3 regions of the Mesorhizobium sp. KR9-304 genome follow, and region 1 is predicted to be linked to each of the others. Evidence: predicted binding sites of a transcription regulator. Region 1 holds the regulator's gene; each other region holds the start of a gene.
What was found. Region 1 encodes LexA, which represses DNA repair genes until DNA is damaged. Its sites were predicted from a motif close to TGTTCNNNNTGTGTTCNG; they were not measured.

Region 1 (10,035 bases):
CAGTCCGGCGACAGGATGGCCATCGTCGCGGGAAGCGGCAGGCTGCCGGTCGACCTCGCCGAAAACCTCGCAGCGCGTGGTCACAAGCCCTTCGTGGTGCTGGTCAGGGGCGAGGCAAATTCGGAGCTCGCTTCCTACGATCATGAAGAGCTGACCGTCGAGAATTTCGCCGGGCTGGCGCCGCTGCTGAAGCGACAGCGCATCACTCATGCCGTCTTTGCCGGAGGCATATCCCGGCGGCCGAAGCTCAGTGCGCTGAAGCCCAGCATGGCGCTGCTGAGGTTTCTACCTCGGGCGCTCGCCGCTCTGGCCAAGGGCGACAACGGCATGTTGCGAGCGCTTGCCGCAGCGGTCGAAACCTATGGCGTCAAGGTGGTGGGCGCTCACGAAATCGCCCCCGACCTGCTGGCGTCCGAAGGTTCCATGACCTCGATTGCGCCGCGGAAATCCGATTGGCCCGACATAGAGGCGGCGGCGGAAGCGGCACGCGCGATCGGCGCGCTGGACATCGGCCAGGCTGCGATCGCCATCGGCGGCCGCGTCATCGCGCTCGAAGGCGTCGAAGGGACCGATGGCCTGCTGGAGCGGGTGAAGGGGCTGCGCTTGCATGGACGGCTCGCCGGCAAGAAGCGCGGTGTGCTCGTCAAATGCGCCAAGCCCGGCCAGGAGCTTCGCATGGATATGCCATCGATCGGACCTGGCACCGTCACCGCCGCCCATGCCGCCGGGCTCGCCGGGATCGCCGTCGAGGCGGACCGTTCGCTGGTGCTCGAAGTGGCAAACGTGATCGGCGAGGCGGACAGGCTCGGCCTGTTCGTGGTCGGCCTGCCGCCGGAAAGGTCCCCATGAGCGCGGCGCGGCCGCTCAAGATCGCCGTGGTGGCCGGCGAGGAATCCGGCGATCTGCTCGGCGCCGACCTCGTCGCCGCGCTGAAGGCTGCGACCGGCCGTGAGGTGACGCTCGTTGGCGTAGGCGGGCGTCACCTGCAGGCACACGGCCTCGTGTCTCTTTTCGATGCGGGCGATATCGCGCTGATGGGTTTTTCCGCCGTGCTGCGCGATCTGCCGCGCCTGTTCAAGCGCATCGGCCAGACTGCCCGCGCAATCATTGCCGAGATGCCGGACTGCCTGATCACCATCGACAATCCCGACTTCACGCTGCGCGTCGCCAAGAAGGTGAGGGCCGCCAATCCGGCTATTCCGATCGTCCACTATATCTGCCCCAGCGTCTGGGCGTGGCGGCCGGGCAGGGCGCTTGCGATGAAGCCCCATGTCGACCACATCCTCTGCATCCTGCCCTTCGAACCGGCCGAGCTTGACCGACTCGGCGGACCGCCCGGCACTTTCGTTGGCCACAGGCTTACCGTTGATCCGGGCGTGATCACTGCAGGCAGGGCGCAGGCCGCGAAGCGCGACCTTTCTGCCGACCGCGAAAAGACGCTGCTGCTGCTTCCGGGCTCGCGCAGCGGGGAAGTCAGCCGGTTGATCGGCTCGTTCGGCGAAACCGCGGCCGCCCTCAGGTCGCGGGGGCACAAGTTGCGGCTTGTCCTGCCGACGGTTCCCCAAGTCGAGGATCTCGTGGCGTCATCGGTTTCCGGCTGGGACCAGAAACCCGAGATCGTGCTTGACGCGGCAGGCAAGTGGCAGGCCTTCGGTGAGGCTGACGGCGCGCTGGCAGCGTCGGGAACCGTGTCGCTGGAACTTGCGCTCGCCGGCGTGCCGCTCGTCTCCTGTTACAAGCTCGATCCGGTCGCGCGCGTGGCGCAGCGATTCATCACGACCTGGAGCGCGTCGCTGCCCAACCTCATCGCCGACCGCACGGTCGTCATCGAGGTGTACAACCAGTATATGCGGCCGCAATGGCTCGCACGGCACCTGGAGGGCCTGTTTTGCGACACCGGGTTCAGGCGCTGGCAGAAGGACGGTTTTCTCGACGTCTCACGCCGCATGGCGACGGATCGCCCCTCGGGCGAGATCGCGGCGGAGATCGTGATGCAGTACGTGAAGGGGGGCAGAGGGGCAGGGGAGTAAGCTGGACGCCACTTACTCTTACTCGCCTTTTCCCTTGTCTCCCAACCACCTATCTCTTCGCAATAGGCACGTAGTCGCGCTCGGCAGAACCCGTATAGAGCTGGCGGGGGCGACCGATCTTCTGCTGCGGATCCTCGATCATCTCTTTCCACTGCGCGACCCAGCCGACGGTTCGCGCCACCGCGAACAGCACGGTGAACATAGAGGTGGGGAAGCCGAGCGCCTTGAGCGTGATGCCCGAATAGAAATCGACGTTCGGATAGAGCTTCTTCTCGATGAAATATTCGTCGGTGAGCGCGATCTTCTCGAGTTCCATGGCGATGTCGAGCAGCGGATCGTCCTTAATGCCGAGTTCGCCCAGCACTTCATGCGCGGTCTTCTGCATGATCTTGGCGCGCGGATCGTAGTTCTTGTAGACGCGGTGGCCAAAGCCCATCAGGCGGAACGGGTCGTTCTTGTCCTTGGCGCGGGCGATGAATTCCGGGATGTGATCGACGGTACCGATCTCGCCCAGCATGTTCAGCGCCGCCTCGTTGGCGCCGCCATGCGCGGGACCCCAGAGCGAAGCGATGCCGGCGGCGATGCAGGCGAACGGGTTGGCGCCCGAGGAGCCGGCAAGCCGCACCGTCGAGGTCGATGCGTTCTGCTCGTGGTCGGCATGCAGGATGAAGATGCGCTCCATCGCGCGCGCCAGCACCGGGTTGATCTTGTACTCCTCGCACGGCACCGCGAAACACATGTGCAGGAAGTTTGCGGCGTAGTTCAGGTCGTTCTTCGGGTAAACGAAGGGCTGGCCGATATGGTATTTGTAGGCCATCGCGGCGATCGTCGGCATCTTGGCGATGAGGCGCATCGAGGCGATCATGCGCTGCTGCGGATCCGAGATATCGGTCGAGTCGTGGTAGAAGGCCGACAGCGCGCCGACCACACCGCACATGACCGCCATCGGGTGCGCGTCGCGGCGGAAGCCGGTGAAGAAGCGGCTCATCTGCTCGTGCACCATGGTGTGGCGGGTCACACGAAAGTCAAAATCGTCCTTCTGCGCCTTGGTCGGCAACTCGCCGTAGAGCAGCAGGTAGCAGACCTCTAGGAAGTCGCCGTGCTCGGCGAGCTGGTCGATCGGGTAGCCACGGTGCAGCAGGATGCCCTGGTCGCCGTCGATGAAGGTGATCGCCGATTCGCAGCTTGCGGTCGAGGTGAAGCCCGGGTCGTAGGTGAAGGCGCCCGTCGTGGCGTAGAGCGAGCCTATGTCGACGACGTCCGGACCGACGGTTCCACTGCGGACCTTGAGCTCATGGGTCTTGCCGGCGAATTCCAGTTTAGCAGTTGTCATCGCAACCTCCTTCAGCCTGCCCATTTGTTTTCTTGGAATGCTTGTCCGGTCTAGGCCCGCCGACGTTGCGTCGGGTAGCGCAAACAAGGTCCCAGCCCCCTGTCATCGCAGACAATGTTGCATCGCAACAGACCCGTTTCAATGCTAAAAATGGCAGGGTCGTTGTCCTAATCGATTTGATCCGCGATCCTCTCCAAGCTTTCGTGCCGGCCAAGAACGGCGAGCACGTCGAACACGCCGGGCGAGGTCGTCTTTCCCGTAAGGGCAGCGCGTAACGGCTGCGCGACAGCGCCGAGCTTCAGACTCTTCTCTTCGGCGAAGGTTCGGATCTCGGCCTCGGTCGAGGCTGCGGTCCATTCGCCCTGCAGGTTTCTCAACGTCGCCAGCGCGCCGCGCAACACCTCGCGCTGCGGGTCGCCGAGCAGCACCTTCGCTTTCTCGTCGATCGTCAGCGGCCGTTCGGCGAAGAGGAAGCCAGCGCCGTCGGCAAGCTCCACCAACGTCTTGGCGCGCTCCTTGAGGCCCGGCATGGCGGCCAGCAACTGAGCCTTGCGCGTGTCGTCCAGGCGGTCGGCGATCGTCTTGCCATTTTCCAGATAGGGCAGGGTGCGGATGAAGATGTCGAGCAGCTCGGCATCGTCCATCTTGCGCATGTGCACCCCGTTCAGCGCCTCGAGCTTGGCGAAGTCGAAACGCGCCGCGCCCTTGTTCACGTCCTCGATCTCGAACCAGCGGATCATATCGTCAAGGTTCATCACCTCGTCGTCGCCGTGACTCCAGCCGAGCCGCGCCAGATAGTTGCGAAGCGCTGCCGGCAGGTAGCCCATCGCGCGATAGGCATCGACGCCGAGCGCGCCATGACGTTTGGACAGCTTGGCGCCGTCCGCGCCGTGGATCAGCGGGATATGCGCCATCACCGGGATGTCCCAGCTCATGGCGTCATAGATGATCTGCTGTCGCGCCGCGTTGGTCAGGTGATCGTCGCCGCGGATGATGTGGGTTACGCCCATGTCGTGGTCGTCCACCACCACCGCATGCATGTAGGTCGGAACGCCGTCCGAGCGCAGGATGATGAAGTCGTCGAGGTCCTTGTTCGGGAACTTCACGTCGCCCTGCACACGGTCGCGTACCGTGGTTTCGCCGTCGCGCGGCGCCTTGATGCGGATGACCGGCTTGACGCCCACCGGCGCCTCGGAAGCATCGCGGTCGCGCCAGCGGCCGTCATAACGCGGCGGGCGGCCCTCGGCGCGTGCCTTCTCGCGCATCTCGGCCAACTCCTCCTGCGAGGCATAGCAGTAATAGGCCTTGCCGAGGCGAACGAGTTCCTCGGCCACCTCGCGGTGGCGCTCGCCGCGCGCGAATTGGGAGACCGGCTCGCCTTCCCAGTGCAGCCCGAGCCAGGACAACCCGTCGAGGATCGCGGCTGTCGCAGCCTCGGTCGAGCGCTCGCGGTCGGTGTCCTCGATGCGGAGCAGCATCGTGCCCTTGGTGTGGCGCGCATAAAGCCAGTTGAACAGGGCGGTTCGTGCCCCGCCGATGTGCAGATATCCGGTGGGCGAGGGGGCAAAGCGGGTGACGACGGTCTCGGACATTTTTTTCTCGGAAGGCGGCGGAACCGTGGCCGCAACAGGCCCCAGGCCAAACCCGGGACCGATGGATAAAAGTCGGCGTTCATGTAGCATAGGTCGCCTGCCGTGCAAGTGGCAGGTGGGGCGGGGACGGGAATGGCGAAACCACAATCGCCTGAAAGTGTTGGCGAACGCGCATTGTTCGCGCCCGACGACGCGCCCTTCATGCTGCCTTCCGCGCTCCCTCAGTCGACATCAACGGACTCGTTGGCAAAGTCGGCTCCTGCGGCTGACGGCGGCATCTCTTCTGGTGCAGATCCTCAATCCGCAATGCTGGCTCCGCGCCGACTTCGCGAGATAAGCCACCTGTTGCCCAGCCTGCCAGGCCGACCGCGAAAGCCATTCCTTTCGCGCATAGCCGCCGCAGGTCCGCTTGTCCCGTCGCGCGCCGCCTTTGCCGGGGCCGTCGGCTCCGCCGTGTCCATCGAACTCGACCGAGGCGTTGGCTTCATTGTCTTGCCGGTGCTTCTTGCGGTCGGTGCGCTGATCTATTTTTCGCTCGGCCATGAGCCCGGATTCTTGCCGCTTGCCGCCGGCACGGTCGGCCTTGGCGTCCTCGCCTTCGCCAGCCGTGTGCGGCCGGCCCTGCACATGGCGCTGGTCGCGGCGCTGCTTTGCGTTCTTGGCGCGTTCGTCGCCAAAGCGGAAACCTGGCGAGCAGGCACGAAAATGCTCGGCGGCGAGGTGACGACGCGGCTTTCGGGCCGGGTCGTCGAGGCCGAGCATCTCGCCAACGGCCGCGTCAGGCTCACCATCGACGTCACCGGCACCGAGCGCCCCGTTCTTCGCTACGCGCCCGACCGGGTGCGCGTCTCGGCGCGCCGCGTTCCCGAAGGCGTCACGGCGGGATCGGCGGTCACCGGCCTCGTCCGCCTCATGCCGCCCTCCGGACCGGTCAGACCGGGCAGCTACGATTTTTCGTTCGAGAGCTATTTCGACGGCATCGGCGCCAGCGGGTTTTTCCTGCGCGGGCCGGAACTCACGGAAGCGTCCGGAACGATGCCGCCGCTAGCGGCGTTCCAGGCGGCGGTCGAGCGGTTCCGCCATGATGTCGCCCGGCGCATCAGCGGGCGGATCGGCGGACCCGAAGGCGAAATCGCGGCGGCGCTGGTCGTCGGTGTCCGCGCCGGCATCCCGGAGGACGTCAAAGATGCACTGCGGCGCAGCGGCATCTACCACGTCATCTCGATCTCGGGGCTGCATATGGCGCTGGTCGCCGGCACGATCATGGGGCTGCTGCGCGCCGGCTTCGCGCTGTTTCCGGATTTCTCGTCTCGCCGGTCGGTGAAGAAATATGCCGCGGCGCTCGCCATCGTTGGTCTCGCCGGATACCTGTTCATCTCCGGCGCCGAGGTCGCCGCCCAGCGCAGCTTCATCATGCTTGCCATCATGCTGACAGCCGTGCTGTTCGACCGTGCCGCGCTGACGCTGCGCAATCTGGCCATTGCGGCGATCGTGGTCATCTTGCTCTCTCCGCACGAGGTCGTCGGACCGAGTTTCCAGATGTCCTTCGCGGCGACAGCGGCACTCGTCGGCGCCTATGCCGCATGGTCCGACTGGCGCGCCGACCATCCGGGCCAGGCACAAGCCAACCGCTCGCTGGCTCGCAGAGCCGTCCGCTACCTCTTGCTTGCGGCCGCCGGGCTTGCCGTGACCTCGATCGTGGCGGGCGGGGCAACCGCCATCTACGCGGCCTGGCATTTCCAGCAGATGCCTTCGCTCGGCCTCTTCACCAACCTCGCGGCCATGCCGATCGTCTCGGCGGTGGTGATGCCCTTCGCGGTGCTCGGCGCGCTCGCCATGCCGTTCGGGCTCGACGGTCCGTTCTTCGACGTGATGGGGCTCGGCCTCGGCGCGACGATCGCAATTGCGCGCTGGTTTTCCGAGCGCTCGCCCACCGACATGGTCGGCCTCGTCCCACCGGCCTCGGTGGCTATCCTTACGATCGCCCTATTAATTGCCACGATCTGCTCGACCTGGCTGCGCATCGCGGCAGTGCCGGTGGCGCTCGCGGGTCTACTGCTGCTTTTCGACCAGCCTCGGCCTGATCTTTTCATCGCCGAGGACGGTCGCCTGGTCGGGCTTGGCCTTGGCCACGGACGCATCGCCGTCAATCGCTCGAGGCCCAACGAATTCACCATCGACAACTGGAAACGCGCCTTGCGTGCGAGCGAGGTCGTGCGGCCGGAAGGGAAACAGGAGCGGGTGGCGGCGGCCAAGCCGAGCGAAACTGCTGATGGCAAATTGGCAGCTGAACAGCAGCACCCCCTCACCGTCTCGGTCCTTCGGACCTCGCCACCTCTCCCCCTGCCCGGGGGAGAGGAGCCGCCAATAGCCGGCGTCGCGACTTCTCAGAAACTGGGTTCCTCGCCCCCACAAAGTGGGCGAGAGGTGGCTCGGGCGAAGCCCGAGACGGTGAGGGAGGATTTCGCCTTGTGTGATGATCCCGTCAACTGCCCGGAAAGCGCCAGCCTATTGCAACGGCCAACCACCGACGGCTTCGTCTGCGCCGATGCGCTTTGCCTGGCCCGTCATCCCTCCGGAGCGATCGTCGCTCATGCGCTCGACGCCGAAGCAGCAATGGACGTCTGCGCCACTGCGAGCGTCATCGTCATCGATGATGCGGCGGCGAAGGGCGTCTGCCGCTGGAAGGATGTTCTGGTCGTCACCAAGCGCGACCTCGCGCTCAACAGCAGCGCCGCGATCACGTTTTCAGGTGAGGCCATCGGCGAAGCACCGCGCGTCGCCGCCACGATCGAATATGCAATCAGCCGGCCGTTCCGGCCCTGGCACGAGCAGCGCCGTTTCTCACGCGAGGCGCGGGGCCTCGCGCCCTATCGGCGACCGGACAAGCCAGCGACGCCGACCAAAGGCGCACCGGATTCGCCCTCCCTGGGGCCGGATCCTGCTTCACCGACCGAATCCGCTGATCCGAAAGATGCTCAGTAGCGACGGATCAGCCCGACCAGCTTGCCCTGCACCTTGACCCGGTCGGGTCCGAAGATGCGCGTCTCGTAGGCCGGATTGGCGGCCTCGAGCGCGATCGACGCGCCCTTGCGGCGAAAACGCTTCAGCGTCGCTTCCTCCTCGTCGACCAGCGCCACCACGATCTCGCCGGGGTTGGCCGTCGAGGCGTTCTTGATGATGACCGTATCGCCATCGAAGATGCCGGCCTCGATCATCGAGTCGCCCTTCACCTCCAGCGCGTAATGCTCGCCCGACGAAAGCATCTCCGGCGGCACCATGATCGCATGGGTCTTGTGCTGGATCGCGTCGATCGGCACGCCCGCCGCGATACGGCCCATAACCGGGACGGAGACCGCGGCACTCGCGTCATCGTCGTTGCTGGCGGAGCGCGCACGCGGCGCTTCATGATTTCGCCCATGGCCACCCTGGATGACGCTCGGCGAGAATTTCCTGGCCCCGTTGAGGCCCGGCGCGATCGAATCGGGCAGCCGCAGCACCTCCAGCGCGCGCGCCCGGTTGGGCAGGCGGCGAATGAAGCCGCGCTCCTCGAGCGCGGTGATCAGCCTATGGATGCCCGACTTCGACGCTAGGTCGAGCGCATCCTTCATCTCGTCGAAGGAAGGCGGAATGCCCTGCTCCTTCAACCGCTCGTGGATGAAGAGGAGAAGTTCATGTTGCTTGCGTGTCAGCATAGGAATTTCCCCCGGAATCAAACAGGAATCGAACGTCAAACAAAACCAGAACAAACACTATCTGTTCCAGTTGTGTTCCGCAACTGTTTAAATTTTAATGAATTCGTTGACGATTTGTTCAGCGTAACAGCAGCAGGAGGCAGGCATCGCCCGCCTTGGCGGCCGGCGCGTGGGGCGCTCGAACGACCAGCCCGCCAGCGTCGGCGAGAAGCTTCAGCATCGAAGAATCCTGCACCCCGAAGGGTGTGGCGAGGTATCCGCTTTTTGTTCGCGAGACGGCGGCGCGCACATAATCCTGGCGCGTGTCGTTGGCGGGCATCGGCGCGCCGAGCACGGCCTCGACGATACGGTCCTCGTGCGTGCGTCCGCCGAGTTCTGCCAGCAGCGGCTTGAGGAAGAGATGCGAGCAGACCAGGCTCGCCACGGGGTTACCCGGCAATCCGACGCAACGGGTATCTCCTAGCCGCCCGAACATCAGCGGTTTTCCGGGGCGCATGGCGATCTTCCAGAAGTCGAGCTCCATGCCGAGGCCGGTCAGCGCCTCCTGCACGAGGTCGTGGTCGCCGACCGAGGCGCCGCCGAGCGTCACGATCACGTCGGCGCCGGCGTCCATCGCTTGTCTCACCAGCGCCGAGATCGCCTCGACCTTGTCCGGCGCGATGCCGAGGTCGAGCACGCGCGCCCCGGCTTCGCTTGCGATCGCCGCCACGCCGTAGGCGTTCGACGCGATGATCTGGTCCGGTCCCGGCTTGCTGCCGGGCGCCAGCAGCTCGTCGCCGGTGGCGATGATCGCGACCAGCGGTTTTTTCACCACGGACACGGCAGGGTGGTTCGCCGCCGCCGCGAGCGACAGGGCGGCCGCGTCGAGCACGCGGCCTGTTTCCAGCAGCTTCTGCCCCTCCGCGAAGTCGAGACCGACCGCGCGGATGTGCCTGTTGGCCGCGACAGTCTCGAAGACCTCTATCGCGTCGCCGCCGAGCTTTCTGACATTCTCCTGGATGGCGATGGTATCGGCGCCCTCGGGCACCGGCGCGCCGGTGAAGATGCGCACCGCTTCGCCCTTGCTCACCCTGCCGGGAAACAGCTTTCCCGCCGCCGCCATGCCGATGACGGTCAGCCTTGCGGCAACCTGCGCCACGTCCTCCGCGCGCACCGCATAGCCGTCCATTGCCGAGGCGGGGAAGGGCGGCTGGGTCCTGAGCGCCGCGACGGGTTGCGCCAGCACCCTGCCTGCGGCCTCGGCCAGCGGCACGGTCTCTGCCGCAAGCGGTCCGGCGCCGGCGAGCAGGCGCGCAATCGCCTCGTCGACCAGCAGCAGTCCGGTCATTTTTTTGCCCGAAGTCCGGACCGGGAATCGGCCCTGTAGTCGCCCGACTTGCCGCCGG
Region 2 (10,035 bases), 580 kb from region 1:
AGCGTAGATGGCGAGCGCGTGGGCGTGGGCGAGGATCTCGTCGACCTCGCGGATGCGGCGGGGAGCGGTTCTTCCTTGGGCGCCTGCGGCGTCGCGGTAGGCGGAGGGATCGTAGCGCGTCAGACGTCCGCCGGGCGGGCGGCCGGGGCGCAGCGGCGCGGTGCGGCGGCCGGGGGTGGATTCTTTCCGAGTGGCGTCGTGGTTTTGATTTTGCGTGCCTGCGGCATCGCGGTTTTGGTTTTGCGCGCCTGCGGCGTCGCGGGCAGCCTTCCAGCGCGCGAAGCGTTTTGCCTGTCCCGGCAAATCGTCAAGCGCGGCGGCGAGAGCGGCGAGGCGCAAGGCAAGCCGCGAGGCGTCGATCGGGTCGTCGGGAGAGGGCGGCGGCGGCAGGCGGTGGGGCGTGGCGAGGCCGGGCAGAAGGATGCGCGGGGCGGCGTGCGCGGGGACCGTGCGGCGATGGGCGCGCGACGGACGTTTCAGGGGATCGAGGAGCGGCAGGCTCGGGGTGCGCGGGCCGCCCCCTCCACCACCTTCGGTGGTCCCCCTCCCCCGTGAATGGGGGAGGATCGCGGCGGCCGCGTGGTCGGCGGGCGACATCACGATGGCGATGCCGAAGCGGCGGAGCTGTGGCTCCACGGTCGCGGGCCTGGCCTCGCGTTTGCGCGGCGGCGGCAGGGTCACCGCCAGGCCGCGCGCGGCCGCGATGATCAGCCGCCGCGCAGCGGCTTCCGCCGGCCGCAGGAGGCGCAGGATGGCGAGGCGGAGATGGCGGGGCAGGGTGAAGCTGGACTTCACCTCCCCCTTGAGGGGAGGTCGACGCGAAGCGTCGGGTGGGGGTTGCGACGCCTCAGTTACCCCCACCCGGCGGTCTGACGACCGCCGACCTCCCCTCAAGGGGGAGGTGAAGGCGGCTCCGCCGGCGAGCCCGGCCATGCCGATGAGGCCCGCCAGGATGCGCCTCAGCGCCTCGAGATTGTGGTTGATCGCCACCGTTCCGTCCATCGCCGCCTCCTTTCAAGGCGACCGCATTGTCACTGGGGTGGAGAGCGCCGTGGATAAAGATTCTTTGCCGACCGCGCGGGAGCGCGCTATTGGACCTTTCCCGGCGCTTTTCTGTCCACGCGAAAGGCGCCCGAATACGGAGACGCCCGTGGCGGACTGGCTGAAAATCCTCGACGACGAAATCCGCGCCGGCAACAAGATGCGCAAGCTCGTGCCCAAGGTGCTGTCCGATCCCGATATCTCGCTCGACCAGGTGACGGCGCTGTTTTCGGAACTGGAGAAGCAGGCGCAGTTCGTCGAGAAGCTGAAGACCGTGCTCGAAGGGATGGGCCACGACTTCCCTGTGGTGGACAAGGCCCGCGCGCTGGAATCGCGCTACGCCGACCTCGCGGCGGCGGCAGCGGTCAAGCTGAAGGAGATGCGGCAATAGGGCGGGAAACGGTCCCGAAGGCGCGGCCCTACGCCCCGCGCCCCGCCGACACCATCTGCACCTTCGGCATTTTGGACATCGAGGGCACCACGACGATCTGCTTGACCTTGCCCTGCTTGAAGGCCTTCAGGAAACGCGGATAGTCCTTGAAGGCGACGCAGCCATGCGATTCCTCGCGGCCGCCGCGCAGCAGGTAGGAATGCGCCAGGATGCCGTCGCGGCCATGCATCTTGCCGCCGCCGACGGGGGTCATGCGGACCGCCTCGACCCCGTGGAAACGCTTTTCGCGCATCGACAGCCTGTAGGTGTTGGGCGGCGTCGGGCCGTTCATCTTCACATGCACGTAGCGCGGATTGTCGGCCATCTTGCCGATGCCGGAATGCGCCTCGAGCTTGGTGCCGTCGGGCATGTGGACCACGGCGGCCGAAATATCGTAGATCGCGACGCCGTTGCCGGCCTTCGGCGTGTTGAACAGATTCTTGAACGCTCCGACTGCCGGCTTGTCGGGCCGCGCATAGGCCAGCGCCTGCTCAGGCTCACGCCTTTCGGTCCTGGCTGGCTTGCGGGCGGGGGCGGCGGGCTCATCCGCCACTTTCGCCGGTTCGCGCGCAGGCCTGACGTCGGGCTTGGCGTCGAGCTTGGCCGGCTTGGCATCGGGCTTTGCCGGCGGCAGGTCGACGGCTTCCGGCATCTGGTCTTCGCTGGTCACCGGCTCGTCCTCGCCCATGGCGTACGGATCGACGGCAAGCGAGGCCAGCGCCAGCTGGACCGGATTGTTCCAGTCCGATTCCACCGCGGCGTAGGCGATCTGGACACCTTCGAGGCCGGGCGAGGCCGGGGCGACGTCCGCCGCGGCCTGTGTCGGTTGGGGAGCGGGAAGCGCGCTGACCGCCGGCTGGTAGAAACGCTCGGCGATGGGCGCGGCGAAAGCGAACTCGGCCGATCGCTCCGTGTCCAAAATGGCCATGCCGGCGCGCTCGAAGGCGGCGACCAGCTTCTCGCGCGACAGTTTTGCTTCGGCGACTACCTTGCCGAACGGGTCGGCCGGCGGCTGAACGGCTGGAGCTGCTTTCGGTTTCGGCCGCGTCGTCGAGAGGGTGGCGAGGCTTGCCGATTTTTGCGCCGGCGCGACAAGCAACGCGTGGGCGCTCTGCCCGGGCCGGGGCGATTCACGGGCCTGAGAGGGCGTCGGCAGGCCGGCCTGGACGAAGCTGCCGGCGGAGGCGCGCTCGGTCGCCGCCGAATGCAGGCTGGCCAGCGCCGCTACCGACCAGGACGCGAAAAATACCGCCACGCAGGGAAGCGCGACCCAGCGGACGGCGCCGAAAACCTCGCGCGAAAGACTGACTGTACCGCTGCCGGAATCGCTGTCCCCGATCCCCTTACTCACAAACGCCATACGCACTCTCAACCAATCCTGCAGCGCACGTTCCCACTCGCCGCGCGCCGCGACACGTTCCGACGCAGCCGGCGGCTGCGCCCGTTCCTGTTGCCGATCGATCAAAAGGATGGCGAAAGATGGTTAACCAACCTTTTCCCTGTCCCCGATATGCCGGCCTGATGGCCGTCCAAATGCATTTTTCGCGACGAAAATCGCGAGAGAAGCCTGGCTCGGAGCAATTCCAGCCAATCGGGGAGATAATGAGACGGAATCAAGGCGAGCTTGGGAAAGGCCGGTTCAGCTTCGGAAAACCGCCGGATCGGCAGCGGCTCAAGCGGCTCTCACGAACCCGTCCAGCACCTTCTTCTGGCCGGCCTTGTCGAAATCGATGGTGAGCTTGTTGCCCTCGACGGCGGAGACGTTGCCGTTGCCGAATTTCTGGTGGAAGACGCGGTCGCCGATGGCGAAGGGGGAGGGCGTGTCGGAGACGGATTTGGCCACCAGCTCGCCCTCGATGGTGCGCGACTTGACCGAGGTGCGGCCGGCGCCGTAGCCCGAATCGGTCTCGCCGTAGCCGATGCGCTCGACGGCATGGCCGGAGCGCGTGCCCCAGTTGCGGTCGGTCGCCTCGGTGCGGTTTTGCTGGGCGCGCGCCCATCCTGGAGTCGCATAGGTGTTGGAGAAGGCGCCGCCGCCCTTGTCGGCATCGGCGCCGACATTGTCGAAGCGCGACGCGCCGTAAGGGTTGCGGCGGCCCGCGCCCTGGCCCCCCTGGCCGCCGCGCCCGGATGCGAAAGAACCGCCGCCATAAGGATTGCCGTAGCCGCCGTAGGAATTGCCTGTTTCCGCGACCTCGACATGCGCCTCCGGCAATTCGTCGAGGAAGCGCGACGGGATCGTCGATTGCCAGAGGCCATGGATGCGGCGGTTGGAGACGAACCAGATGTGCAGGTGCTTTTTCGCGCGGGTCAGCCCGACATAGGCGAGCCGGCGCTCTTCCTCCAACCCGGAGCGGCCGCCTTCGTCGAGCGAGCGCTGATGCGGGAAGAGGCCTTCCTCCCAGCCGGGCAGGAAGACGGTCTCAAACTCCAGCCCCTTGGCCGAGTGCAGCGTCATGATGTTGACGGCGTCGAGCTCGGCGTTCTGCTCGGAGTCCATGACCAGCGCGACATGCTCGAGGAAGGAGCGCAGCGACTCGTATTCCTCCATGGAGCGGATGAGCTCCTTCAGGTTCTCGAGCCGGCCCGGTGCCTCCGCCGAGCGGTCGTTTTTCCACATGTCGGTGTAGCCGCTCTCCTCGAGAATGGTCTCGGCAAGCTCGGTGTGCGGCGTGGTTTCCAGCGCTGCCTGCCAGCGGGCAAAATTGGCGGCGACTTCGCGCAGTGCCGCGCGCGGCTTGGGCTTCAGCTCGTCGCTTTCGGCAAGCTGCGCGGCGGCGGCCAGCATCGGAATGCCCAGCGCGCGCGCCGTATCGTGGATCTGGCGGATGGTGGCTTCGCCGAGGCCGCGCTTGGGCACATTGACGATGCGCTCGAAGGCGAGGTCGTCGGCCCCTTGCGCGACGACGCGGAAGAAGGCCAGCGCATCGCGGATCTCAAGACGTTCGTAGAAGCGCGGGCCGCCGATGACGCGGTAGTTCAGCCCGATCTCGATGAAGCGGTCCTCGAAGGAGCGCGTCTGGAAAGACGCGCGCACCAGGATCGCCATGTCGTTGAGGTTGTGGCCGCGCCGTTGCGCCTGCTCGATCTCCTCGCCGACGGCACGCGCCTCCTCATCCGAATCCCAGGCGGAGTGTACGTTGACCTTGGCGTCCTCGGGGTCGTTGCGTTCGGTGAACAGCGTCTTGCCGAAGCGCCCCTCATTGTGTGCGATGAGATGCGAGGCTGCGCCGAGGATATGGGCGGTCGAGCGGTAGTTGCGCTCCAGGCGGATGATGGTGGCGCCCGGAAAATCCTTGTCGAAGCGCAGGATGTTGTCGACCTCCGCCCCGCGCCAGCCATAGATCGACTGGTCGTCGTCGCCGACGCAGCAAATATTTATTTGCTGCTCTTTGTTTTCGCTCACGGGCCGTATCGCCGCCTGCGGCGGCTGGCCCTCCGCGGGGGCGGCCTGGCCGGCCGACGCCCGGTCGGGCTTGCGGCCTTCGGCCGAAGGGAGACCACTTGGCCCAGCCTTCGATTGCGGCCTTTGCGAAAGCAGCCTCAGCCACAGATATTGCGCGGTGTTGGTGTCCTGGTATTCGTCGACGAGGATGTATCTGAAGCGGCGGTGATAGTCTTTCAGCACATCAGGGTTTTCGCGGAAGATGCGGATCGGATGGCACAAAAGGTCGCCGAAGTCGCAGGCGTTCAGCGTCTTCAGCCGCTCCTGGTAGGCCTTGTAGAGCTCACGGCCCTTGCCGTTGCCGAAGCTTCGCGCGTCGCCTTCCGGGATGTCCGCCGGGCCGAGCCCCTTGTTCTTCCAGCCGTCGATCATCATGGCGAACTGGCGCGCCGGCCAGCGCTTGTCGTCGAGGTTCTCGGCCTGGATCAACTGCTTGAGCAGGCGAACGACGTCGTCGGTGTCGAGGATGGTGAAGTCGCTCCTCAGCCCGGCGAGTTCGGCATGGCGGCGGAGCAGCTTGACGCCGATCGAATGGAAGGTGCCGAGCCAGGGAATGCCCTCGGCATTGCCTTCGCCGATCAGCGCCCCAATCCTGAGCTTCATTTCTCGCGCGGCCTTGTTGGTGAAGGTGACGGCGAGGATCTGCGAGGGGTAGGCGAGTCCGAGGCTGAGGATGTGGGCGATGCGGGTGGTCAAGACGCGCGTCTTGCCGGTGCCGGCGCCGGCAAGCACGAGCACGGGACCTTCGGTCGTCTCGACGGCGAGGCGCTGCTCGGGGTTGAGGCCCTTCAGGTAGTCGGCCGGCTGGTTGTGCCCCTGCCGCGCAGCCATGGCGCGCGCGGCGATACCGGAGCCGCCGGCCCGCGGCGCTTCGCCCGGGCGCGGTGCGCCCGCGCGAGGGGCCGGCTCCTCGTCGAAAAAAGGCATGTCGTCGGGAAAGTCCACCATTTGTTCCGAATGTAGTGATTCGGGCTGGAAAGACCAGCGGCGTCGCCGTTTTGTTCCGCTGGCGTTATCCACCGGTTTCAGCGGGTAAATGTGACCGAATTGACGCTTGCCGCCACGTCCTACTTGGTCACCGACCTGTTCGGTAGCCTCATCCGTTTCATGGAAGCGGGTTGGTCATCCCCTGGTCGCCAGCGAACAAAGAAATTAGTCCGTAGATCAACGCCAGAGCCGAAGCAGCAAGTAGCATATAGGACCAGCGTCGGGCCGAAATGTAGAAGAGCTTGTGGCTTCGCCGCAGCGTAAACTCGCGTCCCGTTTTCTTGTCTATGACGACCCGTCCCCGGCTCTTCTGCTCAAGATACAGGGCAACGAGATAGCAGCCGATCGCTGCGCCGAGACAAACAAAGAAATAGGAGAATTGCTCTGGGAGACTGAACACAAATCGCGAGGAGAGATCGTAGGTCGTATAACCCACGATGGTTCCGAAAATCGCCGCGAGCGCAATCAACAGTCCTTGGCCCGTCCAAATAACGAACATTCGCGCAGCCCATGCCTATTCAATGGAACTTCAGTCGAGCATCCCAACATGGAAAACGCGCCCGCAAGGGCGCGTTTGACTTCATTTGCCTTGGCGGCGACGGCTACATGCCGTCGTCGGGCTCGTCGCGCGTGTTGCGCAAATTGGTGATGACGCGACGGTTCTGGACCTTGCAGGCCCGCTCGGTGCATTCGCGCACGACGCGTTCCTTGCCGTAGCCCTTGGCCCAGAGGCGGCCGGGCGCGATGCCGCCTGCGATCATGTAGTTCATCACCGCGTCGGCGCGCTGCTGCGAGAGCTGCGTCATCTTGGCGTTGCCGCCCGGATCGTCGGCGAAACCCTGCAGCTTGGCGAACCACTTTGGATATTTCTGCAGGAAGGCGATCTGGTTGTTCACCGTCGCCTTGGCCGTCTCGTCGAGCGCCGCGGAGCCCTCGGTGAAGTAGATGCGGCGGCCGGCGGAAAGGATGAAATCCTCCTCCGAACCGGGTTTCACGTTCTCGAAACCGGCAGCGGGATCGTCGGTGGCGCCGCCGGACTGAGGCGGCAGCGTGTCGCTCGGGCCGGGCGTCAGCCCGCCCGGAGTGGAACAGGAAGCGGCAAACGCCAAAAGGCCGGCGAATACGCCGGCCCGCGCGATCTTCAGTGCAATCTTCATCGCGTCTGGCTCATCCGTTCTGGGCGTCGAGCTGGGGCATGCGGTCGGCGATGTGCGGCAGAACCTGGACGGCGGTGCCGATCGGGCAGCGCTGGTAGAGGTCGATCACATGCTCCGGGAACATGCGGATGCAGCCGGACGACACGTCCTTGCCGATGCTGCCGGGCTCAAGCGTGCCGTGCAGGCGATAACCGGTGTCTCCGCCATCGCCATGGAGATACATCGCCCGAGGTCCCAGCGGATTGGTCGGCGCACCGCCCGCTACGGAGGCCGGCAGGTCGGGCTGGCGCAGCAGCATCTCGGGCGGCGGCGTCCATTTCGGCCACAGCGACTTGCGGTCGATATTGGCGCGGCCGAACCACTGGAACCCGTCGCGGCCGACGCCGACGCCATATCGTATGGCGGTCTGGTTCTCGATAATCATGTAGAGAAAATGGTGCTGCGTATCGACGACGACCGTGCCTGCCGGCTCGCTCGACTTATACTTCACCATCTGCTTGTGCCACTTCTGGTCGATCACGGCGAAGTTGGTGAGCTTGAAGGTGACGCCGTTGTCGACGGCGGTCCCGGCATACCAGGAGGACTTCGATGTGGCCTTGGCAGCTTCGGCAGGCACGAGCCCGGCGCCCGTGGCCGCGCCGGCCAGTGCGCCAAGCATCAGCTCACGACGGTTCAGTTCCATGGGACCCCTCCACGGCAAGATCGGCCATCCGGCCGACGATAAGCCAGTTTCTGTGACACAGCATACAATAAGGACTTTTTTCCGGCAACTTACCGGATTTCGGGGTCGTGGGTCAGTCTGATTTCGCGCACGTGACGCAGGCGGCATTGTCGACTGGCGGTGCGCTTCTCGTTTAGGCCCAGGCCGGTATCAGGCGGCCTTCCGCCGCAGGAGACCCGCCAGAACCGTGCGCATTCCTGAATATGCGGGGCTACCGATTTTCACTTCCCAATCGGTTGTGCGCTTCCGTGGATACTTCACGCTGCGCAAAGCATCGCGGAACGCGTTCGGATCGACACCTACAGTGTGAGCCATGGCTTCGGCGGTTGTCTGTTTGGGGGGCATGACCACTCCTGTGCTTTTCCAGTAACTACATATAGGGACCGACCGTGCGACTCGCCATGAATCAGCCTCAAAGCTCAAACTGAGACGCTAGCTGATTGCGGCAAATCCCGTCCTCCCGCTGTCCTGCGCCGCGCCCGCTGGATGGGCGCATGCGTTCCTGACCTGCGCTTCGATCGCGAAAAAAACTCACCCAAGCGTGAATGGACCCGGCCAGCATTCGGGCTACTTCCTTGCGGTGAGGAAACTAGGAAGAGCGAAAATGACGGCACCTGCGATCACCCAGGCAATGATCGACGCCTATGACGAATACACGCATCTGACGCTCGACCGGCGCGGCTTCATGGAGAAGCTGACAAGGCTCGCCGGCTCGGGCGCCGCGGCGGCGGCCATCGCGCCGCTGCTCGCCGCCAATCCGGCCGCCGCCGAGATCGTGCCGGCCGACGATGCGAGGCTGAAAGGCGAGGATATCACCTGGCCAGGCTCGGGGCCGGGCTCAACCGGCGACATGATGGGCTATCTGGTGCGGCCCGCCGATACGAGCGGCAAGCTGGCTACGGTCATCGTCATCCACGAGAATCGCGGCCTCAACGCGCATATCAGGGATGTCGCGCGGCGCGTGGCGCTCGAAGGTTTCGTCGCGCTGGCGCCGGACTACCTGTCGCCGCTCGGCGGCACGCCGGCCGACGAGGACAAGGCGCGCGAGATGATCGGCCAGCTCGATCCCGCGCAGACGGTCGCCAACGGCGTCGCCACGGTGAATTTCCTGAAGGCCGACAAACTTGGCACCGGCAAGGTCGGCGCGATGGGCTTCTGCTGGGGCGGCGGCGCCGTCAACGATCTCGCGGCGGCGTCGCCGGACCTCGCGGCGGGCGTCGCCTACTATGGCAGGCAGGCCGATGCGGCGAAGGTTCCCGGCATCCAGGCGGCGCTGCTGCTCCACTATGCCGGGCAAGACGAGCGCATCAATGCCGGCATCGAAGCCTACAAGGCGGCTCTGGAAGCGGCCGGCAAGGACTTCACCATTTATGTATACGACGGCGCTCAGCACGCCTTCAACAACGACAGCTCGGCGGCGCGCTACGACAAGGAGGCGGCCGACCTCGCCTGGGGCCGGACGATCGCCTTCTTCAAGGACAAGCTGGGTTAGCCGGCCGCGCCGCGGCTCGGGCCTAGAGAGGCGAACGGAAACGCTTCGCCGCTCTATCTCTTTGTTTCAGCATCGGATTTGTCCGAAAACCGCTGCGCACTTTTCGGTCCGATACTCTAATGGAAGCCCCGTCTCGACCGGGCCTGCTTGATAATGGCGCGCCAGCGGATCATCTCCATCGGGATCGGCTGGTGGTCGCCGGACATGCGGTAGATCTCGTTGTCCAGATTCTTAAGCGCCCGCCAGAAATCATAGTCGCTGAGGCGGTGGTCCTCGGCGAGCCGGTGCGCAACTGCCCCGATATCCTGTTTCATTCGTCCCACGCCGCATCGTGCCCTGAGTATCCGTCCAGGCAATGCCCCTGCAGCGGCAGATTTCCGCCGAGTCGACGGCGCGGATCAATGGCGGTGCGCCCGCTTTTGCACGTTTACCGATCGTAAAGGTTAATTCGGCGCCCGAGTGTTGCACCGCGGCCATAGCGATGCACCGGCAAATCAGGCGGGCAGGGCGACCAGCTTGGCGAGGCCTCCGGAGGCGCGCGGGTTGCGCGGCCTTTCGCCGTGGCCGCGCAGGACAACCTCTACCCTGCCGACCGGCTGCATGGTGACCGCGGTGCGATAGCCGACCGGCATGTCGCGCGCGAGTTCGACCCGGCCGGCCGACAGGATCGTCGAAAGCGCGATCTTCACCATCTGCAAGCCGAAGACCACGCCCGGGCACATGTGGCCGCCGGCGCCGAACACGGGATACTGGAAAGGCGAC
Region 3 (10,035 bases), on a different contig from region 1:
TCCTCGGTGGTTTCCAGGTTCTTCGCCGCCGCCAACTGCATCACCTCGCCTTCGGCGATGATCGATGCCGCGGTCGACAATATGTCGAGCGCGTCGAGGGAACCTACGTCGACCATCAGGCGGAACGCCTGGCCGAGCAGGAAGTCGCCGACCAGCACGCTCGCCTGGTTGCCCCAGATCATGCGCGCCGTCTTCCTGCCGCGCCTGAGATCGCTCTCGTCGACCACGTCGTCATGCAGCAGCGTCGCGGTGTGCATGAACTCCACCGATGTCGCGAGCTTGACATGGCTCTCGCCGGAATAACCGAACATCTGCGCGGCCGCGAGCGTCACCATGGGCCGGAGGCGCTTGCCGCCCGAAGAGATCAGGTGGTTGGCGATCTCCGGGATCATCTCGACGTCCGAGCCCGCTTTCGACAGGATCAGCTCGTTGACGCGGCCCATGTCCGCCGAAGTCAGCGCGATCAATTCGGCGATCGACGCCGCTCCGCGCTTGCCATTTTCCAGGTTGAGGACAACGCCCACCAGATTCTCCATCCCAGCGCCCGCAACAATGCGGGAAATCTTTACCGAATCTAGGGCGGCAAGGCCATAAGCGGCAAGTGGCGATTTGGCGCGGTGTTCTGCCCGCCGAAACCAGCGTTTACATCGCCAGCGTTTACATCGACAGGGCGACCTGCGAGGTTCAAGCGCATGAAGGAACTCATCCGCACCAACGACGCCGTCGTCATCTCCTTCGTCGAATCGCTGCTGAAGGACGCCGGCATCGGTTGCCTGGTGGCCGACCAGAACATGAGCGTTCTAGACGGCTCGATCGGGATATTGCCGCGCCGTGTCATGGTGCTGGAGGACGATATGGACGCCGCCCGGCGCATCCTGGTGGACGCCGGCATCGCCAACGAGATTCGCTAGACCGCCCCGCCTATGGCGCAAGAACAACCAGCCTCCACACTCGACGCCTTTCACCGCGGCGATTTCTGGCTGGTGCAGCCCAAGGGCAGCGGCCATCGCGCCGGCGTGGATGCGATGATGCTCGCGGCCGCCGTGCCGTCGTCCTTTGCCGGCCGGCTCGCGGATTTCGGATCCGGGGCCGGCGCCGCCGGACTTGCCGTTGCGTCACGCTGCCCCGGCGCAACCGTTACGCTCGTCGAAAATTCCGCCGAAATGGCGCATTTCGCCGCGCAGACGCTGGAACACGAGCGCAACGCGCATCTTCGCGGACGCGCCTCCGTCCTCCTCGCGGACGTGACAACGACTGGCCGCTCACGCGAAAAGGCCGGGCTGGCGGATGGTTCCTTCGACTTCGCCATCATGAACCCCCCCTTCAACGCGGCGAAGGATCGCCCCACCCCGGATTCGCTTAAGCAGAAGGCTCATGTGATGGAGGACGGGCTGTTCGAGGCCTGGATCCGCAGCGCCGCGGCAGTCGTGAAGCCACGGGGCTTTGTCGCGATCATCGCGCGGCCGGTCTCGCTGGCCCCGGTTCTGGCAGCGTTCGCCGGCCGCTTCGGCTCGGCCGAGATCGTGCCTGTCCATCCCCGGGTGGACGCGCCGGCGATCCGCATCGTGGTGCGGGCGCGGCGGGCGTCGCGCGGCGCGCTGGCGCTCATGCCGCCGCTCGTCCTGCATGACGGCCCGGGCGAGGGTTTTTCGGCCCGCGCCGACGCGATCAATAACGGCAAGGGCTCGCTTTTCGGCGATTGATGACATCCGCGGCATTGCACGCCAGACGCGAATGCCTACATGCTTTTCCACGCCACCACTCCGGAGAACCCTTTCGGTGAGACGATTTTTGAACCGCCTGCTGCCGAAATCGATGCGTTCGGAGGCGGTGACGATCCCCGTCATACGCCTGCACGGCACCATCATGGCGGGCGGCGGCCAGTTCCGGCCGAGCCTGTCGCTGGCCACAACCGCCAGCCTGATCGAAAAGGCGTTCGCCTATGCGGATGCGCCGGCCGTGGCGATCTCCATCAATTCGCCGGGCGGCTCGCCGGTGCAGTCGCGCCTGATCTACAAGCGCATCCGCGACCTGGCCGCTGAGAAGGACAAGAAGGTGCTGGTCTTCGTCGAGGACGTGGCGGCCTCCGGCGGCTACATGATCGCGGTGGCCGGCGACGAGATCATCGCCGACCCCTCCTCCATCGTCGGCTCCATCGGCGTGGTCTCGGCCTCCTTCGGCTTCACCGACCTGCTCAAGAAAGTCGGCGTCGAGCGCCGCGTCTACACGGCCGGCAAGAACAAGGCCGTGCTCGACCCGTTCAAGCCGGAGAAGAAGGAGGACGTCGACCGCCTGAAGGCGCTGCAGCTCGAGGTCCACGAAACCTTCATCGATATGGTCAAGGAGCGGCGCGGGTCTAAGCTCAAAGACGACCCGGACTTGTTCACCGGCCTGTTCTGGACCGGCAAGAAGGGTCTCGCGCTCGGCCTGGTCGACGCGCTGGGCGACATGCGCGAGGTTCTGAAGGACCGTTATGGGCCGAAGACACGGCTCAGCCTTGTCTCGTCGCCGCGCGGCTTCTTCGCACGCCGGCTCGGCTTCTTCGGCAGCAGCGCGCCAGCCGATATAGCTGGGCAGGCGGCGAACGGGCTGCTCGATGCCGCGGAGGACCGCGCCTTGTGGGGCCGTTTCGGACTTTGAATGGCCTTCTTTGCATGAACTGTCTTTGAATTTGGCGGCGGGCCCGTTATTATGTCCGCTTGCCCGACCCGGCTGGAGCACAAGCACCGGCCTTCGAGGGAAGGAGTGAACGCATGCCCCAGATCATCTTTTTCGCGCTGGTCGGCGTTGCCGCCTATGTCGGCTACCGCTCCTTCGTGAAGGAGGCCGAGCGCGTGACCGCCAAGGTCCGCCGCGCCGAAAAACAGGCCGCCAACGGCACGATGGGCACGCTGGTCAAGGACCCGAAGACCGGCGAATACCGCTTGGCGAAGGACTGATCCTGAGCCTTTCCGAGCCGATTCCCCGGGCAATAGCCGAAGCAATGCACGAGGCGGCGCCTCTCATCGCGCCCCGCGCGCAGTTTGCGCCGGCGAAGATCAATCTGGCGCTCCATGTCACCGGACGGCGTCCTGACGGCTACCATCTGATCGAGAGCCTGGCCGTGTTCACGCGCTTCGGCGACCGCATCACAATAGAGCCGGCCGATCGGGACGAGTTCAACGTTTCCGGCCGATATGCCGCCGACGTTCCCGGCGACGAAAGCAACCTGATCCTGAAAGCGCGCGATCGCCTGCGCGCCCTTTGCGGGCAGGCCAGGGCTGCGCCGGTCGCGATCGGGCTGGAGAAGAACCTGCCGGTCGCCGCGGGCATCGGCGGCGGATCGAGCGATTGCGCGGCGGTATTGCGGGGGCTTGCCGACCTCTGGGGCGTCGATCCGGGCGACGCGGCGCTTGTCCGCATCGGCAGCGCGCTCGGCGCGGACTTGCCCATGTGCCTGGCGGCGAAACCCCTGGTCGCGCGCGGAACCGGCGACGAATTGTCATTCGTTGCGGATTTCCCGGCGCTCGGGCTGGTGCTGGTCAATCCGGGCGTCGGCGTCGCCACCGCGGCCGTCTTTTCGGCGCTCGAGCGCCGGGACAACGCGAGCCTGCCGCCGCTGCCCCGGCATTTCGACTTCCATTCCGTCCGCAACTGGCTGGACGAGACCCGCAACGATCTCGAGGATGCCGCGCAGACTATCGAACCATCGATCGGCGCGGCGAAAGCGGCGCTGGTAAAGGCCGGCGCCGGCTTTGCCCGCATGTCGGGTTCGGGCGCGACCTGCTTCGGGCTGTTCGAAACCGGCAATGTGGCCAAGCGCGCCGCCGCCGCCATCCGCAGCCGCCATCCCGACTGGTTCGTCGCCGCGACGCGCAGCATGCCGTCGGAGCCCGGCATGTCATGAACAGGATCGACGAGAGCCGAGGCTTCATTCCACTGGGCATCGCGGTGCTCACCGTGTCCGACACGCGCGGCATTGCCGAGGACAGATCCGGCCAGGCGCTGGCCGACCGCATAGAAGAGGCCGGCCATAGGCTGGTCGACCGCACTATCGTCACCGACGACGTGGAACTCATCCGCGACAAGGTGCTTTCCTGGTCGCGCGACGACAGGATCGACGTGGTGATCACCACCGGCGGCACGGGTTTCACCGGCCGCGACGTGACGCCGGACGCGCTGGAGCCGATCTTCGAGAAGCGCATGGACGGCTTTTCAGCCGTCTTCCACCGCATCTCCTACGACAAGATCGGGGTGTCGACGATCCAGTCCAGAGCCACAGGCGGCGTCATCAACGCCACCTTCGTCTTCGTGCTGCCAGGCTCGCCCGGCGCGTGCAAGGACGCCTGGGACGGCATCCTCAAGGCGCAGCTCGACTATCGCCACATGCCCTGCAATTTCGTTGAGATCATGCCGCGGCTGGATGAGCATCTGAAGCGGGGCAGCGGCTGAGGGCGCCCTTACCGCTGCAGCGACTCGATATAGCCCGTCAAATTGTGAATCCGCTCGGTTGTCACGACCTCGCCCCCGCTCGGCCCATAGAGCTTCGCGTCTTCTTCCAGGAACTGGCGGCCCCATACCGGCATCTCGCGGTCACCATGGCTCGACACGTCGAAACGGCCATCGATGACCGCAAAGACGTATTGGTAGGGGAAGCGGCCACCGTTGCGCTGCGCCAGACCGGTGAGGTCGGGCGGGCGTTTCATCAGCGCGTCGGTCAGCGGCCCGCTACCCTCGGCGTCCACGCCGTGGCAAACGGCGCATGAATTGAGGTATTCCGCGGCGCCGTAGCTCATTTCCTGCGCGGCCGCCGCGCCCCAGGCCACGCCTGCAAAGGTTGCCACCGCGAAGAATTTCATGTCGTCCACCGTTTTGCCTGCGTTGCACGGAGCTTACATCCGTAGCGGACGTTCATCTTGATTTCAGTCAATCGCTCTGCGCTCGCGGGCCATCGCGCCCCGCCGCGTGCAATGGGCGCCGCAACGCCCTTTCATTGCGGTATGTTCGTCACCTCGTAGGTCCAGACCCGGAACGTCTTCAAGACATGCGGGCCGAACGAGTTGACGAGCGGGATGTCGGTCGCGTCGCGCCCCCGCGCCACCACGATCCTGCCGATCCGCGGAATGTTGTTGCGCGGATCGAACGTATGCCATTCGCCCTCGAGGAAGACCTCGATCCAGGCGCTGAAATCCATCGGATCCACGACGGGGACGCCAATGTCGCCGAGATGGCCGTTGACGTAGCGGGCCGGAATGTTGAGGCACCGGCAGAAGGTGAGCGCGAGATGCGCGAAGTCCCTGCATACGCCGACGCGCTCGTGGAACGTTTCGTAGGCGGTGCGGGTCGACCGGGCCTGTTGGTAGTCGAAACGGATATGGCCGTGGACGAAATCGCAAATCGATTGCACCCTGGACCAGCCCGGCTTGAGGCTGCCGAACAGGTCCCATGCTACCTGGCTCAGCCGGTCGGTTTCGCAGTAGCGGCTGCCCATCAGATAGACGAGGGTGTCGTCCGGCAAGTCCGGCACCGGGACTTCCCTGGCGCCAGGCAACACAATGTCTGGCTTGCCGTCGTCCTCGATTGTGGCGTCGCCCCAGATCGTCAGATCGCCGGCCGGCGCGACAAGCCGCCGGCACCGATTGCCGAAGAGGTCGCGATAGGTCGACGTCGGCACCTCGGGCGTGGTGAAAATCGTCTCCGGAACCCGGATATCCGCGGCGCGATCCTCATGCACCGACAGCAGACAAACCAAAGCGGTCGGCTGCTGGCAGGTCAGCGTGATCTCGTAGCCATAGCGGATGAGCATTGGGCGGCCTCTGCCGGAAGTCGGCAGCAGTCAGGGTATAGGAGTCGCGGCGGCGTTGGGAATAGGCTATTCGCGCGATATCCTGGATCGAGCCGCGCGAGGCGAAACGCGCCTAAGCCTTTCCCCTGGGGGCGACGACGATCTCGGCTTCGAGTTTCCTCGTCGCAAGACCGCGCGCGATGGCTTCGGCGCTTCCCGCGGCGCGGGAAAGCGCGGTCGCCTGGCGCTTGGTGATGACCAGCCCATCGGCGAGCGCGGTCGGCCGCGAGAAGGCGCGTGACAGGAACGGCGCCCGGCTGGCGCGCGCCCGGGAAAACCGCGCCGGCATCGACATCCTGACGATATGGGCGAGCACCGGCTCGATCCAGCCGTCGACAAGCCGAGCGCCGGGTTCCAGAAGCAGCAGCCACTCGCCCTTTGCCTGCCGGATGCCGACGGCAACGCCACCGGTCGCGATGTAGTGACAGCCGGCATGCTCGGCCACGCGGTGCGTCTGGTCGGTCGAGCCGAGGTCGCAGACGATGACGTCGCGCACCACGCCCTCCACCGCCCCGCCGATCAGCGAAGCCAGCGTCCGGGTCAGGCCCTCCTCGTCGTTCCTGGTCTCTATCAGAACCGTCAACATCGTTAGCCGCATAGCGGAAAGCCCGGCGCCACGCCAGTTCCGCCTGCCGGAACCAAAAAGTTCTTGCTTTGTTCTCATTGGAGAAATAGGAATAGTTTCATGAGAACCGCGATTCGCACCCCCGACGAAAAGCCCTGGGAAAGGGCAAAGATGGAACAGATCGTGCGCGCCGACATTGCAGCTTTCGGAAGCGGGAGAGCCGAGATGGCCAACGCGATGATCGAGCAAAGCGGCATCAGGGTGCGCCCTGAGCGCAACCGCGGCCGATCGGCGGGCATCAATCCCAGCGGCCGATTCGAACCGGTAACCCGCCACGTCTTCGACGACGGCTGGGAGACGCTCGAGGATCTGCCGCCTTTCAAGACCGAGGTGCAGGTGGAGAAGCCGCGCACGATCGTCACGCGCAACGAATCGCCGGACATCTCCTTCGACCGCTCGATCAATCCCTATCGCGGCTGCGAGCATGGCTGCGTCTACTGCTTCGCCCGGCCCACGCACAGCTATATGGGCTTGTCGCCGGGGCTCGACTTCGAATCGAAGCTGTTCGCCAAGCCGGATGCGGCCAAGCTGCTCGACAAGGAACTGTCGAAGGAGGGCTACCAGCCGCGCACGATAGCGATCGGCACCAACACCGACCCCTACCAGCCGATCGAGAAGCAGTGGCGCATCATGCGCGAGATCCTCGAGGTGCTCGAGGCGCGCAACCATCCGGTCGGCATCGTCACCAAGTCGGCGCTGGTGACGCGCGACATCGACATCCTTTCGCGCATGGCCGAGCGCGGCCTCGCCAAGGTGGCGCTGTCGGTGACGACGCTCGACCGCATGCTGGCGTGCACTATGGAACCACGCGCGTCGACGCCGACGAAGCGGCTGGAGGCGATCAGGCAGCTCAGCGACGCCGGAATCCCGGCCTCGGTGATGGTGGCCCCGATCGTGCCCGGCCTGACCGACCAGGAGATCGAGAGGATTCTCGACGCCGCCCGCGCGGCCGGGGCGCAGGACGCCGGCTATGTGCTGCTCAGGCTGCCGCTCGAAGTCAGCCCGATCTTCAAGGACTGGCTCCTGCGCCACTATCCCGATCGCTACCGGCACGTGATGTCGCTGATCCGCTCGATGCGCGACGGCAAGGACTACGATTCGGAATGGGGCAAGCGCATGCGCGGCACCGGCCCCTATGCCTGGCAGATCGGACGCCGCTTCGAGATCGCGGCGCGCCGGCTCGGCTTCAATGCCAAGCGGACGTCGCTCAGGACCGATCTGTTCGTCCATGCCGAGAAGAAGAACGAGCAGCTGATGCTGCTTTGACCCGAACATTGCCCGCTCGCGGTTGATCCGAGCCGGCGAACGAATCCGTCCAGCCCGCCCCCGGCTGCCGACGGAGCCTCCCGGACCGCCGCCCCAGCGGCCCGGGAAGGCCTTGCGGAGAATCGGAACCGATGCGAGCATTGCCGCAACATGGCTCGCGCGCGCTCCGATTCTCCGCCCCTCTTCGATCTGGACCAGAAACCCGACTTCACGTTTGAGAGGAAGGCGATCCGGGACGGGCTTTGGCCGGTTGCGGGTCTCGACGAGGCAGGCCGAGGGCCGCTCGCCGGACCAGTGGTCGCGGCCGCCGTCGTGCTCAATCCGAAACGCATCCCCAAGGGCCTCGACGATTCCAAGCGGCTGACGGCGCTGCAGCGCGAGGCGCTTTTCGAGACAATCCTGAAGACCGCGCTCGGCGTCGGCGTATCCTCGGTTTGCGCCGAGGGCATCGACCGCAGCAACATCCTCAAGGCGAGCCTGGAGGCTATGCGCCGCGCGCTGACGGCTCTGCCGATCACGCCGCTGATGGCGCTGGCCGACGGGCGCGACGTGCCGCCGGGGCTGCCCTGCGAATGCAAGGCGCTGATCAAGGGGGACCAGCGCTCGCAGTCAATCGCGGCCGCCTCGATCGTCGCCAAGGTGATGCGCGACCGCATGATGCAGGGCTGCGGCAGGGCCGACCAGCGCTACGGGCTGGAGATCCACATGGGCTACGCGACCGAGCGGCACCGCGCGGCGATCGAGATCCACGGACCCGCCTCACGTCTCCACCGCATGTCGTTTTCGCCCTTCCGCCTCGTGGAGGTGGAAGAAGAGGTCGTCGAGTTTGATTTGCTGGAACTCGTTCTTCCGGCCGAAAACGAAAAAGCCGCCTGACCGGCGGCTTCCGCTGTCGCATGCTCGCGATGAAACTCAGTTCAGCTTCGACTTCAGCTCCTGCAACGAGGACTTGAACAGTTCCTCGCCCGCCTTGATCTCGGGATTTTCGGCAAAAAGCTTGCGGGCAGCCTCGATGGCGATGTCGACGGCGCTCGACCGCACCTCGTTGACCGCTTCGCGCTCGGCCTGGGCGATCTTCTGCTCGGCGATCGCGGTGCGGCGCGTAACATATTCCTCGGTCTTCTTGTGCGCCTCGCCAAGCAGCATTTCGGCTTCGCGCTTGGCCGCCGTCACGATGTCGGCGGCTTCCTTCTCGGCCTGCTTGCGCTTCTGCTGGAATTCGGCGAGCAACGCCTGCGCCTCTTCGCGCAGGCGACGCGCCTCGTCGAGGTCGGAACGGATCTTCGTGGCGCGGGCATCGATCGCCTTGGCGATCATGCCGGGCACCTTCATATAGACCACGACGCCGAGGAAGATGAACAGCGCAACGGCCGCCCAGAATGTTGCCAGTGACGTTGCATCCATGGCGCTAGCTCCTGACCGACTTCACGGCCGAGGCGACGTCCGCCTTGCCGGCCTTTCCGCCCAAAGCGGAAACGATGGCGGCGGCGGTTTCCTCAGCGATCGAGCCGACGTCCTGCATGGCTGCGTCTTTGATTTTGGCGACGCGTTCTTCCGCCTCGGCCATCTTCTGGTCGAGGCTGGCCGAGATCGACTTGCGGGCCGCCTCGGCTTCCTCCTTGGCGCCGTCGCGGGCCTTCTGGCCTATGGCGTTGGCGTTGCCCCGGGCCTCGGCCAGTTCCTGCTCGTAGGCGGCAACGGCCGCGTCGGCCTCGCCCTTCAGCCTGGTCGCCTGCTCGATATCCTGGGCGATGCGGTTCTCGCGCATTTCCAGGATGCCGGCGAGCCGGGGCATGATCACCCTCTTCAGGAACAGATAGAACAGTCCGAAGGTGATCGCGATCCAGAGAATCTGCGACGGGAAGGTGGAGGCATCGAAGGGCGGGAAACCCGCCTCCCCGTGCCCGCCCTCGGCCGGTACTTCCGTGCCGGCGGCATGACCGGCATCGGCCGGCGCCTCGGCGCCATGCCCGTCTTCCACGGCGGGAGCGGTTTCTTGCCCGTAGGCATCCGTCACGAACATCTCACGTCCTCGAACCGGAGCCGGCCGCGCAAGCGGCACGGCTCAAAGCGGGAGAGCAATATCAGCCGAACAGCGCGAGCAGCGCGATGAGCAGCGAGAAGATGCCCAGAGCTTCGGTCACGGCGAAGCCGAAGATCAGGCGGCCGAACTGGCCGTCAGCCGCCGACGGGTTGCGCAGCGCGCCCGCCAGGTAGTTTCCGAAGATCGAGCCCAGGCCAATACCGGCTCCGCCCATGCCCAGGCACGCAATGCCAGCGCCGATGTACCGTGCTGCTTCAGCTTCCATTTTTCTACTCC

Region 2: ABLE71_RS15645 (UvrD-helicase domain-containing protein) is a predicted target of LexA. The motif match lies at 5,905-5,922, and genes of this name have one in related genera.
Region 3: ABLE71_RS01035 (PA0069 family radical SAM protein) is a predicted target of LexA. The motif match lies at 6,469-6,486, and genes of this name have one in related genera.

What each region holds. Positions count from the first base shown of each region.
Region 1 is NZ_JBDZDN010000002.1:98,426-108,460, reverse strand. Features, by position in the region: gene lpxI (UDP-2,3-diacylglucosamine diphosphatase LpxI) at 1-849, shown strand, start outside; gene lpxB (lipid-A-disaccharide synthase) at 846-2,030, shown strand; gene gltA (citrate synthase) at 2,080-3,363, opposite strand; gene gltX (glutamate--tRNA ligase) at 3,531-4,955, opposite strand; gene ABLE71_RS12725 (ComEC/Rec2 family competence protein) at 5,409-7,940, shown strand; gene lexA (transcriptional repressor LexA) at 7,934-8,650, opposite strand; gene glp (gephyrin-like molybdotransferase Glp) at 8,769-9,977, opposite strand; gene moaC (cyclic pyranopterin monophosphate synthase MoaC) at 9,974-10,035, opposite strand, start outside.
Region 2 is NZ_JBDZDN010000002.1:680,847-690,881, reverse strand. Features, by position in the region: gene ABLE71_RS15660 (hypothetical protein) at 1-1,002, opposite strand, end outside; gene ABLE71_RS15655 (hypothetical protein) at 1,151-1,432, shown strand; gene ABLE71_RS15650 (tlde1 domain-containing protein) at 1,461-2,831, opposite strand; gene ABLE71_RS15645 (UvrD-helicase domain-containing protein) at 3,144-5,864, opposite strand; gene ABLE71_RS15640 (hypothetical protein) at 6,022-6,402, opposite strand; gene ABLE71_RS15635 (OmpA family protein) at 6,506-7,060, opposite strand; gene ABLE71_RS15630 (L,D-transpeptidase) at 7,071-7,742, opposite strand; gene ABLE71_RS15625 (dienelactone hydrolase family protein) at 8,386-9,273, shown strand; gene ABLE71_RS15620 (hypothetical protein) at 9,390-9,587, opposite strand; gene ABLE71_RS15615 (cytochrome P450) at 9,768-10,035, opposite strand, start outside.
Region 3 is NZ_JBDZDN010000001.1:199,783-209,817, forward strand. Features, by position in the region: gene ABLE71_RS00980 (polyprenyl synthetase family protein) at 1-524, opposite strand, end outside; gene ABLE71_RS00985 (DUF2007 domain-containing protein) at 693-911, shown strand; gene ABLE71_RS00990 (methyltransferase) at 924-1,703, shown strand; gene ABLE71_RS00995 (S49 family peptidase) at 1,780-2,640, shown strand; gene ABLE71_RS01000 (hypothetical protein) at 2,754-2,939, shown strand; gene ABLE71_RS01005 (4-(cytidine 5'-diphospho)-2-C-methyl-D-erythritol kinase) at 2,984-3,886, shown strand; gene moaB (molybdenum cofactor biosynthesis protein B) at 3,883-4,431, shown strand; gene ABLE71_RS01015 (cytochrome c) at 4,440-4,838, opposite strand; gene ABLE71_RS01020 (transglutaminase family protein) at 4,970-5,785, opposite strand; partial or broken gene ABLE71_RS01025 (DUF1488 domain-containing protein) at 5,799-5,897, opposite strand; gene ABLE71_RS01030 (glycosyltransferase) at 5,898-6,410, opposite strand; gene ABLE71_RS01035 (PA0069 family radical SAM protein) at 6,561-7,715, shown strand; gene ABLE71_RS01040 (ribonuclease HII) at 7,866-8,591, shown strand; gene ABLE71_RS01045 (F0F1 ATP synthase subunit B) at 8,628-9,119, opposite strand; gene ABLE71_RS01050 (F0F1 ATP synthase subunit B) at 9,124-9,738, opposite strand; gene ABLE71_RS01055 (F0F1 ATP synthase subunit C) at 9,800-10,024, opposite strand.